DNA from 3 places in the Neisseria sp. HMSC064E01 genome. Region 1 is predicted to be linked to each of the others. Evidence: predicted binding sites of a transcription regulator. Region 1 holds the regulator's gene; each other region holds the start of a gene.

The links. Region 1 encodes FNR, which switches genes on or off when oxygen is low (the NO sensors DNR and NnrR bind a similar motif). Its sites were predicted from a motif close to TTGATNNNNATCAA; they were not measured.
Region 2: pflB (formate C-acetyltransferase) is a predicted target of FNR. The motif match lies at 4,438-4,451, and genes of this name have one in related genera.
Region 3: ccoN (cytochrome-c oxidase, cbb3-type subunit I) is a predicted target of FNR. The motif match lies at 3,697-3,710, and genes of this name have one in related genera.

Annotation. Positions count from the first base shown of each region.
Region 1 covers NZ_KV794940.1:19,225-25,273, reverse strand. The annotation lists gene hemN (oxygen-independent coproporphyrinogen III oxidase) at 10-1,431, opposite strand; gene fnr (fumarate/nitrate reduction transcriptional regulator Fnr) at 1,574-2,308, shown strand; gene HMPREF2572_RS07645 (MBL fold metallo-hydrolase) at 2,381-3,454, shown strand; gene HMPREF2572_RS07640 (L-lactate permease) at 3,845-5,431, shown strand; gene HMPREF2572_RS07635 (cysteine hydrolase family protein) at 5,846-6,049, opposite strand, start outside.
Region 2 covers NZ_KV794971.1:50,536-56,584, forward strand. The annotation lists gene HMPREF2572_RS11635 (hypothetical protein) at 1-194, shown strand, start outside; gene HMPREF2572_RS11640 (hypothetical protein) at 301-690, opposite strand; gene pflA (pyruvate formate lyase 1-activating protein) at 924-1,736, opposite strand; gene pflB (formate C-acetyltransferase) at 2,029-4,314, opposite strand; tRNA gene HMPREF2572_RS11655 (tRNA-Leu) at 4,710-4,799, opposite strand; tRNA gene HMPREF2572_RS14675 (tRNA-Cys) at 4,823-4,900, opposite strand; tRNA gene HMPREF2572_RS11660 (tRNA-Cys) at 4,911-4,984, opposite strand; tRNA gene HMPREF2572_RS11665 (tRNA-Gly) at 5,012-5,087, opposite strand; tRNA gene HMPREF2572_RS11670 (tRNA-Gly) at 5,113-5,188, opposite strand; tRNA gene HMPREF2572_RS11675 (tRNA-Gly) at 5,228-5,303, opposite strand; gene pgsA (CDP-diacylglycerol--glycerol-3-phosphate 3-phosphatidyltransferase) at 5,389-5,949, opposite strand.
Region 3 covers NZ_KV794943.1:60,542-66,590, forward strand. The annotation lists gene HMPREF2572_RS08225 (lysophospholipid acyltransferase family protein) at 80-997, opposite strand; gene HMPREF2572_RS08230 (TIGR01244 family sulfur transferase) at 1,375-1,815, opposite strand; gene HMPREF2572_RS08235 (M61 family metallopeptidase) at 1,880-3,643, opposite strand; gene ccoN (cytochrome-c oxidase, cbb3-type subunit I) at 3,973-5,406, shown strand; gene ccoO (cytochrome-c oxidase, cbb3-type subunit II) at 5,430-6,041, shown strand; gene HMPREF2572_RS08250 (cbb3-type cytochrome oxidase subunit 3) at 6,046-6,049, shown strand, end outside.

The DNA of each region.
Region 1 (6,049 bases):
ATTCCTAATTTACACCGTTTGCGAGTATTGGGCTTTGGTTTCCCTGTGGCGCAGATGGTAGTCGAATACCATAGCAATGTTGCGTATCAGGAAGCGGCCTTTTGGGGTAACGGTCAGTCCGTGCGGTTTCAGGCGGACAAGCCCGAGGGAGGCGAGTTGTTCCAAGTCGGCAATTTCGTCCTTGAAATAACGGTCGAACGGGATACCGAACACGCTTTCGTAGATTTGGTAATCCAAGGCGAAGCGGCACATCAAATCTTGGATGATATTGCGGCGCAAGAGGTCGTCCTGATTGAGTTGGTAGCCGCGCATGATGGGCAGGTGTCCTGCATCGAGTGCGGCATAGTAGGCGTCGATGTCGCGTTCGTTTTGGGAATAAGTGCTGCCGATTTTACCGATGGAAGATACGCCAATGGCGACCAAATCGCAGTCCGCGTAGGTCGAGTAGCCTTGAAAGTTGCGCTGGAGGAAGCCTTCTTTGAGGGCGATGGAGAGTTCATCATCAGGTTTGGCAAAGTGGTCCATACCGATGAAGACGTAGCCGCGTTCGGTCAGGGTTTGGACGCAATATTGGAGCATATCGAGTTTTTCTTCGCTGCCGGGAACGGCTTCGGTATCGATACGGCGTTGCGGCTTGAAGATATGCGGCAGGTGGGCGTAGTGATAAAGGGCAAGGCGGTCGGGATCGAGCGACAATACCGTATCAATGGTGGTTTTGATGCTTTCGGCGGTTTGGTGCGGCAGACCGTAAATCAAATCGACGCTGACGGATTTGAACCCCGCTTCGCGGGCGGCATCGATGACTTCTTTGGTTTCGTCGTAGCTTTGAATGCGGTTGACCGCTTCCTGCACTTTGGGATCAAAGTCCTGAATGCCGACGCTCATGCGGTTGAAGCCGAGCTTGCCGAGCATGAGAACAGTTTCGCGACTGACTTTGCGCGGGTCGATTTCGATGGAGTATTCACCGCCGGGTATCAGTTGGAAATGTTTGCGTATCATGCGGAATACGCGTTCGATTTGGTCGTCGCTCAAAAAGGTCGGCGTACCGCCGCCGAAGTGCAGTTGCGCGAGCTGATGCCGTCCGCCCAGATGCGGGGCGAGCAATTCCATTTCTTTTTCGAGGTATTCAATGTAGGCATCGGCACGGCTTTTGTCTTTGGTGATGATTTTATTGCAGCCGCAGTAGTAGCAGATAGTATTGCAGAAGGGGATATGGATATAAAGTGAAAGGGGCTTGTTCAAAGCCCCCATACCACGCTGATTCAAGGCATTGATATATTCGGCTTCGCGAAATCCGTCATGGAATCGGTCGGCTGTCGGGTAGGAAGTATAGCGCGGACCGCTGGAAGGAAGGCTAGCAATGAGTTCGCGGTCGAACTCAGGCTTGTCATTGTTTCTATTGTGATTATTTTGTATCGGTATTACTTTCATGGCATGTGCGTGATTAGAGTAATGATGTTAGGCAATTTTCGGATAGTTTGGTAGAATGCCACAGTATGATAAACCTGTCTTGATATGTGTCAATAACTTACGTAATCATGACAGGATAAAAACCTTAATTTAAGGGTATTTTATGACCACACACAATGCCTTGCATCAGATGAAAACCCTGTGTTCTTCCTGTTCGCTGCGTGAACTCTGCCTGCCCGTCGGGCTTTTGCCCAATGAGTTTGCACAATTGGACGCGGTCATCCGACAGAGCCGCCGCTTGAAGAAGGGTGAATATCTGTTCCGCACCGGTGAGCCTTTCGCGTCGCTGTTTGCCATCCGCGCCGGTTTTTTCAAAACCACGGTTGCCAGTCAGGACGGCCGCGATCAGGTTACCGGCTTTTTTATGTCCGGCGAACTCATCGGTATGGACGGCATTTGTTCCCATGTCCATAGCTGCGACGCGGTGGCTTTGGAAGACAGCGAAGTGTGTGAGTTACCCTTTTCCCACATTGAAGAATTGGGACACAACATCCCCAGCCTGAGAAGCCATTTTTTCAGATTAATGAGCCGCGAAATCGTGCGCGACCAAGGCGTGATGCTGCTTTTGGGCAATATGCGCGCCGAAGAACGTTTGGCGGCGTTTTTGCTGAACTTATCCCAACGCCTTTACTCGCGCGGATTTGCCGCCAACGATTTTATCCTGAGAATGTCGCGTGAAGAAATCGGCAGCTATTTGGGGCTGAAACTCGAAACCGTCAGCCGCACGCTGTCCAAGTTCCACCATGAAGGTCTAATTTCGGTCGAACACAAACACATCAAAATCCTCGACTCGCAAGCCCTTAAAAAAATGGTATCCGGCTGTTCGCACGCCATCTGAACTATTTTCAAACTTCAAACAGAATCCAAGGTCGTCTGAAAATTTTCAGACGACCTTCTTCATAAAACCAATATGAAACACAAGAAAAAACTCATTACCTTGACCACTGCCTGCGCCCTGCTCACCTACTGGCTCTATCCCGACCAACATCCCGTTTACCCCGCAAGCGACCACTACGACCCAAAAACGCAAACCTTCTTCAACCCCGAACCGCAGCAGAAACCGACTGGCCTCGTCAGCGCATTTTGGAAAATCCTGACCGACCCGCAGGCAACGCGCCCGCCCAAACCTCTGCCTACCGTCAAGCCCGATTGGCAGACTTTCCTCGCCGCACCCGAAGGCAAAAGCCGCTTCGTCTGGTTCGGACATTCCACCCTATTGATGCGGATCGGCGGGCAAACCGTCATTACCGACCCAGTTTTCGGCAATTCCGTCTCCCCCATCCCCATCACCATGAAACGCTTCCAGCCTGCACCCGCAGAAATTGACGAACTGCCGCCTGTCGATGTCATCCTGATTTCCCACAGCCACTACGACCACCTCGAAAAAGACAGCGTGCAGGCACTCAATTCAAAAGGCAACAGCCACTTTGTCGTCTCACTCGGTATGGGCGTACTGCTGAAAAAATGGGGCGTGCCGCAAGAACGCATTACCGAACTCGATTGGTGGCAAAGTACCGAACGCAACGGCATCCGCTACACCGCACTACCTGCCCGCCACGACTCCTCCCGAACCCTGACCGACCGCAATCAAGCCCTGTGGTCCAGCTTTGCCATCGAACACGGCGGCGAAAAATTCTATTTTCACGGCGACTCGGCACAAGGCAGCCATTTCGACAAAATCGCCGAAAAATTCAACGGGTTCGATATCGCGTTCATCGAAAACGGACAATACAGCGAACATTGGCCCAACAACCACCTCTTCCCCGAGCAAACCGCCCGCTATGCCGCGCAGCTTGCCCCCAAACGCTTCATGCCTATCCACTGGGGCGCCTACGCCATGGCATTGCACGCTTGGAACGAACCCCTGCTGCAAAGTATCCCTCTGGCACGCAGTTTGGGCGTCAATCCGTTGACTCCGCTAATGGGACAAGTCTTTGATGCCGATACCGCCACGCAAGACTGGTTCGCCGAACCTTTACAATAAAGCTGCTAAAAGGTCGTCTGAAAACAAGTACCGCAAGTTTCATCAAGGCACAGATGCAAATGAAGCGGAGGCTGTTTTTCAGACGACCTTTTTTGAATTTATCTGTTGCGGCATTTCCAACACTCTTCCCCTTTCTCCCACTTATCTATTTTGCAATATTTTGATAATAAAAAACTAATTTCTCCTCAGCCGAAATCCTTATCTGATAAAGCGCAGTTCGCGTACAAACCACTTGACCGATTACATCGGATTACGTAAAGTATGCGGCGTTCTTTTAAATTGGTGTTACCAATTTATTTGATAATTACTCTCAGATTAAGGTTCGATATCTCTCTCGCATCCGACATCATTAGAAAAATTGATAAACAACGCCGATTTTAAGGATTCACCATGGCACTATTCCTCAGCATTTTTCCCATCATCCTGCTGATTTGGCTGATGGTTAAGAAAAACAGCATGCCTTCCTACATTGCGCTGCCGATTACCGCCGCGTTGATTTACGCCATCAAGCTGTTTTATTTCAACGACGACGCTATGCTGCTCAACGCAACCGCAGCGTCCGGTCTGGTTTCCACACTGACGCCGATTACCGTGATTTTCGGTGCGATTATGTTCAACCGCATGATGGAAACCACCGGCTGTATCGACATTATCCGCAAATGGCTGGCGACCATCAGCCCGAACCCCGTGGCGCAGTTGATGATCATCGGTTGGGCGTTCGCCTTTATGATTGAAGGTGCATCCGGCTTCGGTACGCCTGCTGCGATTGCCGCCCCGATTCTGATGAGCTTGGGTTTCAATCCGTTGAAAGTGGCGATTTTTACGCTGGTCATGAACTCCGTGCCCGTATCATTCGGCGCGGTGGGTACACCGACTTGGTTCGGTTTTGCGCCATTAAACCTGAGTCCCGAAAACATCTTGGCTATCGGCAGACAAACCGGCGTGATGCACTTCTTCGCAGGTTTCGTCATCCCCGTCATCGGCTTGAGCTTCATCGTGCCTTGGTCTGAAATCCGTAAAAACTTGGGCTTCATCGGCATTGCCGTCTTCTCTTGTACCATTCCTTATGTTGCCTTGGCGATGGTTAACGAAGAATTCCCATCACTCGTTGCCGGCGCAATCGGCCTGATGGTGTCCGTATTCGCAGCCAACCACGGCTGGGGTTTGAGCAAAGACCATCCGAAAGATCCGAATGCTGAAAAAGTACCTTTCGCCCAAGTTGCCAAAGCACTTGCCCCTCTAGGTATGCTTATCGGTATGCTGGTGGTTACCCGTATCAAACAGCTCGGCATCAAAGGCCTGCTGACCAGCAAAGAAGAATGGTTCAGCTTCCAACTGCCGTTTGATTTGAGCAAAATCACCGTCAGCGACTCTTTGACCATTACCTTCGGCAACATTTTCGGACAAGGTGTCAACGCTTCCTACCAAACCCTCTACGTTCCTGCATGGATTCCGTTTGTCTTTACCGTTTGGATTTGTATCCTGCTTTATAAAACCAAATTTAAAGATGCATGGGCTTTCTACGCTGCAACTTTCAACCAAACCAAAAAACCGCTGCTTGCCTTGATGGGCGCGCTGATTATGGTTCAACTGATGATGGTTGGCGGCGACAACTCCATGGTGAAAATCATCGGTAAAGAGTTTGCAGCGATGGCAGGCGAACACTGGGTTTACTTCTCCCCTTACCTTGGTGCTATCGGTGCATTCTTCTCCGGTTCGAACACCGTATCCAACCTGACATTCGGCCCGATTCAACAACAAATCGCTATTGATACCGGCCTGTCCGTTACCCTCATCCTTGCTCTGCAATCCGTTGGCGGCGCAATGGGTAACATGGTCTGCATCAACAACATCATCGCCGTATGTACCGTACTGGACGTGAAAAACGCCGAAGGTGCGATTATCAAGAAAACCGTTATTCCGATGGCGATTTACGGTGTAATCGCTGTCGCCATAGCAGCTATTTTCTTCATGTAAGAAGCTTGTAAAGCAAAAGGTCGTCTGAAAATTTTCAGACGACCTTTTTTATGGCTCAACTGCTTCGGAAGCATATATAGTGGATTAAATTTAAATCAGGACAATGCGACGAAGCCGCAGACAGTACAAATAGTACGGCAAGGCGAGGCAACGCCGTACTGGTTTAAAGTTAATCCACTATAAAATGCCCCATTTCTATTGAAGCCAATATCAAAAACAAATCCAAAGCAAGACAATATGGTCGTAAAAACCTGTCAATCCACTATAAACAAACGATATTTCCCTTTTCCTATACCATCCAACAGCAGCAGGTCGTCTGAATTCTTCTTTTAAAGATAAAAAATGCAGATAAAAAAACGGGCCGCCAAAAGGCGACCCTAAGAAACTCTTGCAGCTGGGAGTAATAGCAAGAGATTACGACACTTTAACCTGGTTTATGCCGGAGAAACGGCGCATCAGCTCCGGAATCGATTCCGTATTCGAAGCAACAGTGATGCCCATTTTCCGCATCTGATAGATAGTCTCGATGGTGCTTTCAGGCGCGTAGCCGTGGCAGGCACCGAGATTGACAATAATATGAAGATTATCGCTGTACCAAGACAATTGCTTAGCCGTATT
Region 2 (6,049 bases), on a different contig from region 1:
ACATGAGTATACCAAATTGCTTGTTTCTTAAAGAAATGAAAAACATAGAATCATTTGTTTGTAAAGAAATAGAAGATAATAATTTATCTCCAATTTTTGAATCTACAACTTTGTCTTATGTATATTTATATAAATATAAAAGAACTTACAATTATAATAAAAAGGATTTTGAAAAAAGATTTCCAATAAAATGATCAAGCTTAAGTGGAATCACACTTCTACAAAACCACAAGCTCGTCTGAAATGATTTTCAAACGAGCTTTTTAAATGGCGTGTTTTCATCCCCGCCACGGGTTACACCTACTTAATTTTCAAAATTGGAAGATTAAGATGTCTTAATTCATTTTGTTTCGGACATGAGGTCTTTAACGAGCCTTTCTTACCCTTTTCTACATCTAGGCGTATCGATATGAAGCATTGGTTTTTATCATGAATATATTCATCTACATCATAACCTAGACCCGTTTCTTCATCTATATCAATTTCCAAATCCCCTGATTTTAATTTTGCCACGCCTTGCACCAAAGAATTTTTCCCTGAATTCCGCGGGTTATATATATCAAACTGTATATTTCCATTTTTCAAATGCTTTGTCTGAAGCAATAGACCTGTTTTGTTTACTCGATATGTCCCTGCATAGGCTGACAAAGGTATAAAAAGTAAAAACACATATAAAAACTTTTTCATCATACTGCTCTTTCCTAAGTTAATTTTTAAAGATTAAGAATACTCTAGTGATCCAAGTTTGAACCGATACCACGTTGTCTCAACTTAGCCCAAAGATTGCGACTAAAGGTTTAAAATGACAATAGATTTATATGATAATCTGATTGATGCAATGTGCTGTAACAAATGGAATGAACGGCTAAAAGGTCGTCTGAAAGCGAATATTTCTTTTTCAGACGACCTTTTTGGATTTGAACTCAATAAATAATGTTTTTACCGTAGCTTTCCAAAATCGATTTGATTTTGAGGATGGTTTCTTTGGGAGGCGGATGTACGCCGGTGAGTTTGTAGGTGTCGCCGCACAATGCCCATTTGTGCGCACCCAGTTCGTGATAGGGAAGGAGTTCGACCATTTCGATATTGTCCATATCGGCGATAAATTCGCCGAGCAGGTGGGCGGAACGGTCGTCGTCGGTATAGCCCGGGACGACGACGTAGCGGACGCGGGCAGGCTGTTTGCGTTCGGCGAGGTAGTGGGCGAATTTGAGGGTTTTGGTGTTGGGGATGCCGACGAGGACTTTGTGGATTTCGGGGTCGATTTGTTTTAAATCGAGCATGACGAGGTTGGTGTGGTCGAGCAGGTCGTCAAGGATGGAGTCGTAATGCAGGGCGTAGCCGTTGCTGTCGAGGCAGGTGTGGATGTCGTGTTCGTGGCAGGCGGTGAACCAGTCGCGTACGAATTCGTATTGCAGGAGTGGTTCGCCCCCTGTGGCTGTAACGCCGCCGCCTGTAGCGCGCAGGTAGTGGCGGTAGGACATGACTTGCTTCATGACTTCGGGCACAGTCATTTCTTGGGCTTGTTCGGTGTGCAAGTCCCATGTGTCTCGGTTGTGGCAGTAGAGGCAGCGCATGAGACAGCCTTGCAGGAAGAGGACGTAACGCAATCCGGGACCGTCCACTGCGCCGCAGGATTCTACGGAATGGACGATGCCTTTGCCGTTGTAGTGGCGGTGTCCGAGGTCTTTGGCGGGGGCGGGTGTTTCGGGGTTGATGGCAATGGATGTCTGCATGGTGTCTGATGTACCGGATATTGGGGTCGTCTGAAAACTTGTTTTTGTGTTGCAGAGGCTTCTTCTTATTGGATTAATATGCGGGCATTGCGTTCCCTGTTCTGAGAAGTTTATGGACTGTTTTGGAATAGATAAACGCGTTTTAATGATAACTCTATTGTACCGCCTTCGGTCGTCTTGATTTGGAGTTAATCCACTGGATTTTGATATTATCAAACCATTGCTTCAGGCAAAATCAAGCCGGGTTCCGGATAATCCGTCCCCCGGCTTGGTTTACTGTAAACCCTTTGCTTTACATGGTTTGTGTAAAGGTACGGGTAATCACGTCAAGCTGTTGTTCGCGGGTCAGCGAGTTGAAGCGTACGGCGTAACCGGACACGCGGATGGTCAGTTGCGGATATTTGTCCGGATTGTTCATCGCGTCTTCCAGCGTTTCGCGGGTCAGTACGTTGACGTTCAAATGTTGACCGCCTTCCAATTCGCCTTCTTCGTGGTGGAAGTAGCCGTCCATCAAACCTGCGAGGTTGCGTTCGCGAGAGCTTTCGTCTTTACCCAATGCGCCCGGCACGATGGAGAAGGTGTAGGAAATACCGTCTTTGGCGAACTCAAACGGCAATTTGGCTACGGAGGTCAGCGAAGCAACGGCGCCGTTGACATCGCGGCCGTGCATCGGGTTGGCACCCGGACCGAACGGTGCGCCTGCGCGACGGCCGTCAGGCGTGTTGCCGGTTTTTTTGCCGTACACGACGTTGGAGGTAATGGTCAACACGGACTGGGTCGGCGTTGCGTTGCGGTAAGTTTTGTGGGTTGCCACTTTTTTCATGAAGCGTTCCACCAAGTCGCAGGCAATATCGTCCACGCGATCGTCGTTGTTACCGAACTGCGGGTATTCGCCTTCGATTTCAAAGTCGACAGCAATACCGTTTTCATCGCGAATCGGTTTGACTTTGGCGTATTTGATGGCAGACAGCGAGTCGGCGGCCACAGACAAACCGGCGATACCGCAAGCCATCGTGCGTTTCACGTCGCGGTCGTGCAGCGCCATCAGCGCGGCTTCGTAGCTGTATTTGTCGTGCATGTAATGGATGATGTTCAGCGCGGTAACGTATTGGGTTGCCAGCCAATCCATGAATTGATCCATGCGCTCAAAGACAGTGTCGTAGTCCAAGACTTCGTCCAAAATCGGTTCGGTTTTCGGGCCGACCTGGTCTTTGGATTTCTCGTCCACGCCGCCGTTGATTGCGTACAGCAGGGTTTTCGCCAAGTTGGCGCGTGCGCCAAAGAACTGCATTTGTTTGCCGACAACCATCGGGCTGACGCAGCAGGCAATGGCATAGTCGTCGCTCTCGAAGTCCGGACGCATCAAATCGTCGTTTTCATATTGGATGGATGAAGTATCGATGGATACTTTGGCGCAAAACTCTTTAAAGCCTTGCGGCAGTTGTTCGGACCACAACACGGTGATGTTCGGTTCGGGAGACGGACCCATGTTGTACAAGGTGTGCAGGACGCGGAAGTTAGTACGCGTTACCAGCGTGCGACCGTCCAAGCCCATACCGCCGATAGATTCGGTTGCCCAAATCGGGTCGCCGGAGAAAAGTTGGTCGTATTCGGGCGTACGCAGGAAACGAACCATACGCAGTTTCATCACCAAATGGTCGATAAACTCTTGCGCTTGGGTTTCGGTAATCACGCCGTTTTTCAGGTCGCGCTCGATGTAGATGTCCAAGAACGAAGACACGCGACCGAAGGACATGGCAGCGCCGTTTTGCGATTTAACGGCTGCAAGGTAAGCGAAGTAAGTCCATTGGATGGCTTCTTGCGCATTTTTCGCAGGGCCGGAAATGTCGTAGCCGTAAGAAGCAGCCATTTCCCTCATTTGACCCAAAGCTTTGTATTGGTCGTTGATTTCTTCGCGGCGGCGGATAACTTCTTCCAAATCCACACCATTTTCCAAATCGGCTTGCAGTGAATTGAATTGGTTGAATTTGTCTTTCATCAAGAAGTCGATACCGTACAATGCCACACGACGGTAGTCACCGATGATACGACCACGACCGTAAGCGTCCGGCAAGCCGGTGATCACACCGGATTTGCGGCAACGGCGGATGTCGGGCGTATAAACATCAAACACGCCTTGGTTGTGGGTTTTGCGGTATTTGGTGAAAATTTCGCTGACTTCAGGGTTCAACTCGACGTTGTACACTTTGCACGCGTCCTGCACCATTTTCAAACCGCCAAACGGCATAATGGAACGTTTCAGAGGCTCGTCTGTTTGCAGACCGACGATGGTTTCCAAATCTTTATCGATATAGCCCGGTGCATGGCTGGTAATGCCGGACACGACTTGAGCGTCGATTTTGTAAGGTTCGTGCGTGCGGTTTTCGACTTTGATGCCTTCCATCACGTCCGCCCACAGTTTGGTTGTCGCCTCGGTTGCAGGCGCGAGGAAAGACGCATCGCCTTCATAAGGCGTGTAGTTTTTCTGAATAAAATCGCGCACGTCGACATTGGTTTCCCAATTACCGCCGACAAAACCTTCCCAAGCAGCAGGGCGTTGTTGTACATCGGTTGACATATCAAGCTCCTAATTTGTCAGATAGAATTTATAGGTAGTAAAAAATTTACCTTTGCAGAATAGCACTTTAGCTCTATGAAGTGTAACGATTGACAGAGATGTGAACGTATACCCGATGCTTTTTTGACTTACATCAATGAGAACTGTTATTACTTAAGACTACATTTTATTTTTCAAGCTCTTAGCGTGTAAACGAGTGTAGAATACAAAATTAAGCCCTGAAAACTTGTCCGGTTTTCAGGGCTTTTCGTCGGGCATTTGATTTCATGCAATTACATTTTGCAAAGGTCACGAGTTGGACACAAATAAGGCACAAAGTAAAAAGACAACCTGAATTATAAGCTGTCTTTTGGCAATTTAGAGTCTTAGATTATTCAATAAATTCATAGACTTATTGGTGCCCGGAGCCGGAATCGAACCGGCACGGCCGGTTTAGGGCCGACGGATTTTAAGTCCGTTGTGTCTACCTATTTCACCACCCGGGCGTAGACTGTTTTATATTGAAATTTGGAGGCGGGGGCGCGGATTTGAACCGGCCTATATAAGGGTTGCACCCCTTATAGCATAAACACTCTGCCACCCCGCCATAAAATGAGTGGAGGCGAGAGTCGGAATCGAACCGGCGTAGACGGATTTGCAATCCGCTGCATAACCACTTTGCTATCTCGCCAAACAAACTACTAGGTAGTGTTCAAACTGGAGCGGGAAACGAGTCTCGAACTCGCGACCTCAACCTTGGCAAGGTTGCGCTCTACCAACTGAGCTATTCCCGCATGGGACACATCTGAAATTAAACTGTGGAGCGGGAAACGAGTCTCGAACTCGCGACCTCAACCTTGGCAAGGTTGCGCTCTACCAACTGAGCTATTCCCGCATCGGAGAAACTTTATAGCAACTTAAGACAGGATTCGTTTGGAGCGGGAAACGAGTCTCGAACTCGCGACCTCAACCTTGGCAAGGTTGCGCTCTACCAACTGAGCTATTCCCGCCGAATATCTGTTTTTGCAGCTGTTTCCGAAGAAGACGCAATTATTATGGATTTGAAACTTGTCGTCAAGAGGTTTGTTTTATTTTTTATTTGATTTCCTGCCACGCCATTTTCAGATAATAGAACATTGACCAGAGGGTTAATACAGATGCGATAAACATCAATATGTTACCTGTCTGGTAAAAAATATTGTCAAATTGATTGGAGGCTAAGAGCAATAAAAATATGGCAACCATTTGCGCGGCGGTTTTAAATTTGCCGATGGTGGCAACGGCAACGCTGCTGCGTCTGCCCATTTGCGCCATCCATTCCCTCAAGGCAGAAATGGTGATTTCCCTGCCGATGATGATGATGGCGAAAATAACATAAGTACGACCAAGGCTGACCAGCAGCAATAATGCGGTCGCTACCATTAATTTATCCGCAACGGGATCGAGGAAGGCGCCGAAATCGGAGGTTTGCTTCCAAAGCCTTGCTAAAAATCCGTCAAACCAATCGGTTACGGCTGCGAGTGCGAAAATGATAGCGGCAGTCCAATTGACGGTTTCCGGTGCAATCCACCCTTTTGGCAGGAAAAACAGCAAAGTAAAGACCGGAATCAGCAAAACACGCATCCAAGTCAGAAAAATCGGTATGTTCCAAGGCATGATTTACCTTTGATGTGGTTATGATAGTTAATTTGCCTATTATAACGGACTTGTCTGTCTGAAAGCATATGTTTTAACCATCTTTCAGACAGCAAAAGCC
Region 3 (6,049 bases), on a different contig from region 1:
GGTGCTTTTTTGTGTTGGTGTGGCTATGTTTTGAGAAACAAGACGTCAGCCGCCTTTTCAGACGACCCGCAAGGAATGTTCAGTCTTGTATTTGCTCAGGTTTCCAACCGGGTTCCGGTTTCCAGTCGGGCGAAAGCGGTGCGCCTGCGGGCTGTTTGTAGCGGTTGTACATAAACAGATACTGAGTTGGGAAGCGGCGTATCCAGTATTCGGTGTTTTCATTGATAATTTGCGCGTCGTGTTGTTTGTCGCCGTTCAGCTCGCCGCGCATAGGCTCGATGTGCAGCACAAATCCTTTGCCGTTCGGCAAACGCTCGCCGCAGAAAAACAGCGCCTTCACGCCTTTGACTTGCGCCAGTTTGCCCGCCAGCGTCATGGTGTAGGCGTATTTTCCGAAAAACGGCACCCATACGCCGTCGCCGCCTTCTTCGGGGGAGGGGGCATGGTCGGGCAAGACAATCGTCGCTTCGCCGGAACGCAAAGCCTTAATGACTTGTTTGACGCCTTGAATATTGGTGGGGGCGGTTTTCCCTTTGCCGCGAACGCGCCCCGCCTGCATGACGGAATCCAAGGCTTTGATTTTAGGCGGTTTGTACATGGCGGTCAGCGGAAATGGAAGCTGCTGGCTGATATAGCGTCCGGCGAGGTCGTAGCTGCCGATGTGCGGGGTAATAAACAACAGTCCTTCTCCGGCGTCCAAAGCCGATTGGACATGTTCCCAACCGTGCACTTCTTTAAATAGCGTTTCAATGCTTTCAGGTCGTCTGAAAAAGGCGACGGGCAATTCCAGCCCGCCTTTTGCCGTTTCGCGGAAAACGGCTTTGACCGACGAAGGCTCGGGATTCAATCCGGCAAGCCGCATATTGTCGAACACGCGCTGCCGGTCGCTTTTGAGCAGATAATAGCCCAAGCCGCCCGCCGCATTCCCCAGAGCGTGTAAAAGCGGCAAAGGTAGAGCCGCAAAGCATTTAAACAAAAAAGTGAGCAGGATTTGCATAATAGATTGATGAGATGGAACGGGAGGATTGTAAATGAAAACGGCAGGTCTGGATATTGAGTTTCATCCGAATGTATCGGATTGCCGCCATGCTTAAAATATAGTGGATTAACTTTAAACTAGGACGACGTTACCTCGCCTTAGCTCAAAGAGAACGATTCTCTAAAAATACTGAAGCACCAAGTGAATCGGTTCCGTACTATCTGTACTATCTGCGGCTTCATCGCCTTGTCCTGATTTTTGTTAATCCACTATAACGGATGCGTTCATTCGGTTCGCCAAACGGCATGGCGCATAAAAAGGTCGTCTGAAACCAGTTTCATTTCGTTGAAACGGTTTTTCAGACGACCTTTGCGTTTGGGTAAACGGATAGCGTGTTACGCCAGACCGTTTTGTTGCGCGTCTTGCAGGCGGGCTTCAAAGTTGCTCAGATTGACGCCTGCTTGTTGTGCGGCAGCGACGACTTCGGCGACGCTTGCGCCGTTTTGCACCTGATGATAGCCCCAGAGCAGTGAACAGCGGGTACCGGTGCGACAGTAGGCGAGGACGGGTTGGGGAACGCTTTTGAGCAGGTTTTGGAAGGCGGCGACATCGGCGGCGTTGATGGCGGGCGCGACAACAGGTTGATGGTGGTGCTCGCGGATGCCCGCAGCTTCAAGCCAGCTTTCGACTTGTTTGAACGTAACTTGGTTTTCTTCTTCGCCGTCGGGACGGTTGCAGATGACGGTTTGGATGCCGAGTTTGGCGGCTTCTTGTACGTCTGCTTCGGTCAGTTGCGGGGCGATGTAGAGGTTGTCGGCAAGTTTTTGGATGGACATGGGTTTTCCTTTCTGTAAGTGGTTTTCAGGCGACCTCGATCCGGCACTTGAGGTCGTCTGAAAATCAGGCTCGGTCATTATAAAGCCATTTTTCAAATAAATCGCGGTCGGTGATGTAGAGGACGGCAGTGTCGGCTTCGGCGGCTTGGACGGTGATGTCGGCGACGTACAGGATGCCGGTGCGGAAGTAGTGGAGGCGGGCGGTGTAACCGATGGGAAGTTGCGCCCATTGTGCGGCAAAGTCGGTGCAGGCGTAGCCGTCGATGGCGACGATTCTGTCCTGCGGGCAGAGGGCGGCGTTTTCTGCGCTGCCGCCGTTGAAGACGTGGGTCAGGGTGGCGTGGTCGCTGCTTTGTTTGAACCTTGCGCCGAAGTCGGAGGCGGGGGCGGGCGTTTCGGTTGGCGGTTCTGACAGGAATGCGCCGCCGTGGCTGCGCGGTTGCGCCTGCCATTGCAGTCCGATGCCTATGGTGGCGAGGAGTTCAGCAAGGGGCAGGTCGGCGGTGGTGTAGAGGATCGTCTGAAAAAAGTCTTTGAGGTCTAGGCCGGTAAAGGCTTGGCAACGGGCTTGCCATTGTTTTTCGGGGATGCCTTGTCGGGTGTTTAGCCAATCGCGGTAGTGTTGCTGCATGACGCTATCGAGGGTGTGTCGCCCGCTGCTTTTGCTGTAGATGGCGAGGTCGAGGCAGAGGGCGGCGAGTGCACCTTTTTGGTAATAGCTGACGATGGCGTTGGGGCTGTTTTCGTCTTGTTTGTAGAATTTGTTCCAAGCGGTGAAGCTGGATTCGGCTAGGCTTTGTTTCAGACGACCTTTGGTTTGCTGAACGCGGGTGATGCTTTGGGCGAGCAGGCGCAGGTAGGCTTCGGGGGCGATGGTGCGGCTGCGGGCGAGGAAGAGGTCGTCGTAGTAGGAGGTGATGCCTTCAAACGCCCAGAGTTGTTCGGTGTAGTTTTCGCGGTCGAGGTCGTAGGGGGCGAAGGCGGCGGGTTTGATGGATTTGACGTTCCAGGCGTGGAAGTATTCGTGTGAGAACAATCCGAGCAGTTGGGTGTAAGCGTCGTTGGCTTCAGTCATGCCGTGCGGCGGCAGGCTGTGGCGGTCGGCGAGCAGGGCGGTGCTGCTGATGTGTTCAAGCCCGCCGTAGATGTTGTCGCCGACGTGGAGCAGGAAAAGGTAATGCGTGAACGGGGTAGGGGAGGGGAACATTGCCAGTTCGGTTTCGCAGATTTTGCGGATGTCTGACACAAGGCGGTCGCGGTTGAAATCGGGATAGTGGCCGCTCAAGGCGATGCGGTGCGGTATGCCGCCGGCTTCAAAATCGAGAAATTCGATGTTGCCCAATTCGACAGGGTAGTCGATTAAATCGTGGTATGAGGTCGTCTGAAAGCTGTGGACGTCGGTTTGGGGCAGGGTGGTGGCAATCCGCCATGTTTTCGGCAGGATGGGGAATTCGATTTGGTGCGTGCTGTTTTCGTGTCCGTTTACCTGCAAAAACAGGCATGCGCCGTCAAAGAACCCGCGTTCGGCAGTCAAAAACGAGCCGCGGACGGACAGGTCGTAGGCGTAAACGGTGTAGTAAATTTCCCACTCTCCGGACTGCGGGGCAGTGCGCCATCGGTTTTTTTTGACTTGGGTCAGGTGGGTATATTCGCCATTGCAAAAAGCGCGGATGGTGGTGATGTGGCGTGAGAAATCGCGTATCAGATAGCTGCCGGGAACCCAGTTCGGAAGGCTGATTTCTGTTTCCAAATCATGTTCTTGTCGGAAGGTTAGGCGGATGTGCCACTCGTGGGCGAGCGGGTTAGGGGTGATTTTGTAATTAATCATAGCTATTAATGTATTTGTTAAATTTTATGAATATGGAAGTCAAGTTATGCAATTTAATTTATATCAATAAAGCCTCATTCAAAAGAGAGGCTTGAAAAAATAAAGTAGTACTATTGGGAGGGTTTTTAAATAAAATTATGATTATAAAGTAAAAAATATAAAAAATCGATAGTTTGGCCATATGGTGTGAAATGTAATTCCGCTTGGCTAGGCTTGTCTTATATGTTAAATTTAGAAAAATTTAAACTTAGCCCTTATTGCGTTTTTTCAAAATGCATACGGCAAAGTGAGATAAAAAATTTTTATTCCCATAATTCATGGAGACTCTCATGGACACACAAACTTATAACTACAAAGTGGTGCGCCAGTTCGCCATCATGACCGTAGTTTGGGGCATTGTGGGCATGTTGGTCGGCGTCATTGTCGCCGCCCAATTGTTTGCCCCCGCCCTCGATTTATCAGATGTCGGCCCCTGGTTCCACTTCGGCCGTCTGCGTCCGTTGCACACCAACGCGGTAATTTTTGCGTTCGGCGGTTGCGGTCTGATGGGTACATCATACTACGTTGTTCAACGTACCTGTAATGCACGCCTGTTTGGTGGTTGGCTGCCGGCATTTACCTTCTGGGGCTGGCAGGCGGTTATCGTTGGCGCAGTCGTCAGCCTGCCTTTGGGTTATACCCAAGCTAAAGAGTATGCTGAATTGGAATGGCCTATCGACATCCTGATCGCTTTGGTTTGGATTGCTTACGCCATCGTATTCTTCGGTACGATTGCCAAACGTAAAATCAAACACATCTACGTTGCCAACTGGTTCTACGGCGGCTTCATTTTGGCCGTTGCCCTGTTGCACATCGTCAATAACCTGAGCATTCCTGCGGGCTTCATGAAATCCTATCCGGTTTATGCGGGCGCAATCGATGCTATGGTTCAATGGTGGTATGGCCACAATGCCGTAGGTTTCTTCCTGACTGCAGGCTTTTTGGGCATGATGTACTACTTCGTACCGAAACAAGCAGGTCGTCCGGTTTATTCTTACCGCCTGTCCGTCGTCCACTTCTGGGCTTTGATTTTTACCTATATGTGGGCAGGTTCCCACCACTTGCACTATACCGCTCTGCCTGACTGGACCCAGTCCTTGGGTATGGTGTTGTCCCTGATTCTGTTCGCACCTTCTTGGGGCGGTATGATCAACGGTATCATGACCTTGTCCGGCGCATGGGACAAGCTGCGTACCGACCCTATCTTGAAATTCTTGATCGTCTCTCTTTCCTTCTACGGTATGTCTACCTTCGAAGGTCCGATGATGTCCATCAAAACCGTCAACGCTTTGAGCCACTACACTGACTGGACCGTTGCACACGTTCATGCCGGCGCATTGGGCTGGGTAGGTTTCGTGACCATTGGTTCCGTGTACTACATGATTCCCCGCTTGTTCGGCAAAAATGAAATGTACAGCACCAAATTGGTGGAAGCACACTTCTGGATCGCGACCATCGGCGTGGTTCTGTATATCGCCTCCATGTGGATTGCCGGTGTATTGCAAGGTCTGATGTGGGGTTCTCTGAATGCGGACGGTACTTTGACTTATTCGTTTGTAGAGTCAGTTAAACGCACCATGCCTTACTACATGATTCGTTTCACCGGCGGCCTGCTGTACCTGAGCGGTATGTGTATCATGGCATACAACGTTTACCGTACGGCCATCAGTGGCAAAGCGGTTGATGCCGAGATTCCCGCGGTGTCTCAAACCCAGCACCACTAAAAACATAAGAAAAGGCTACCAAAATGAAATTACAACAATTAGCTGAAGAAAAAGTCGGCGTCCTGATTGTATTTACCCTGCTTGTAGTCAGCGTAGGTCTGTTGATTGAAGCCGTGCCGCTGTTCTTCTCCAAGGCTGTAACCCAGCCTATTGAAGGTGTGAAACCTTATAACGCTTTGCAAGTGGCTGGTCGTGACATCTATATCCGCGAGGGTTGTTACAACTGTCACTCTCAAATGATTCGTCCGTTCCGTGCAGAAACCGAACGTTACGGTCACTACTCTGTTGCCGGTGAGTCTGTTTATGACCATCCATTCCAATGGGGTTCCAAACGTACCGGTCCGGATTTGGCTCGTGTGGGCGGCCGCTATTCCGACGAATGGCACCGCATCCACTTGCTGAATCCGCGCGACGTTGTGCCGGAGTCCAATATGCCTGCTTTCCCATGGCTTGCACGCAACAAAGTTGATGCCGAAGCAACCGTGGCGCATATGAAAGCCCTGCGTAAAGTTGGTACGCCTTACAGCGATGAAGAGATTGCAAAAGCTCCTGAAGCTTTGGCAGACAAATCAGAGCTGGATGCGGTGATTGCATACCTGCAAGGCTTAGGCTTGGCATTGAAAAACGTAAGGTAACATCATGG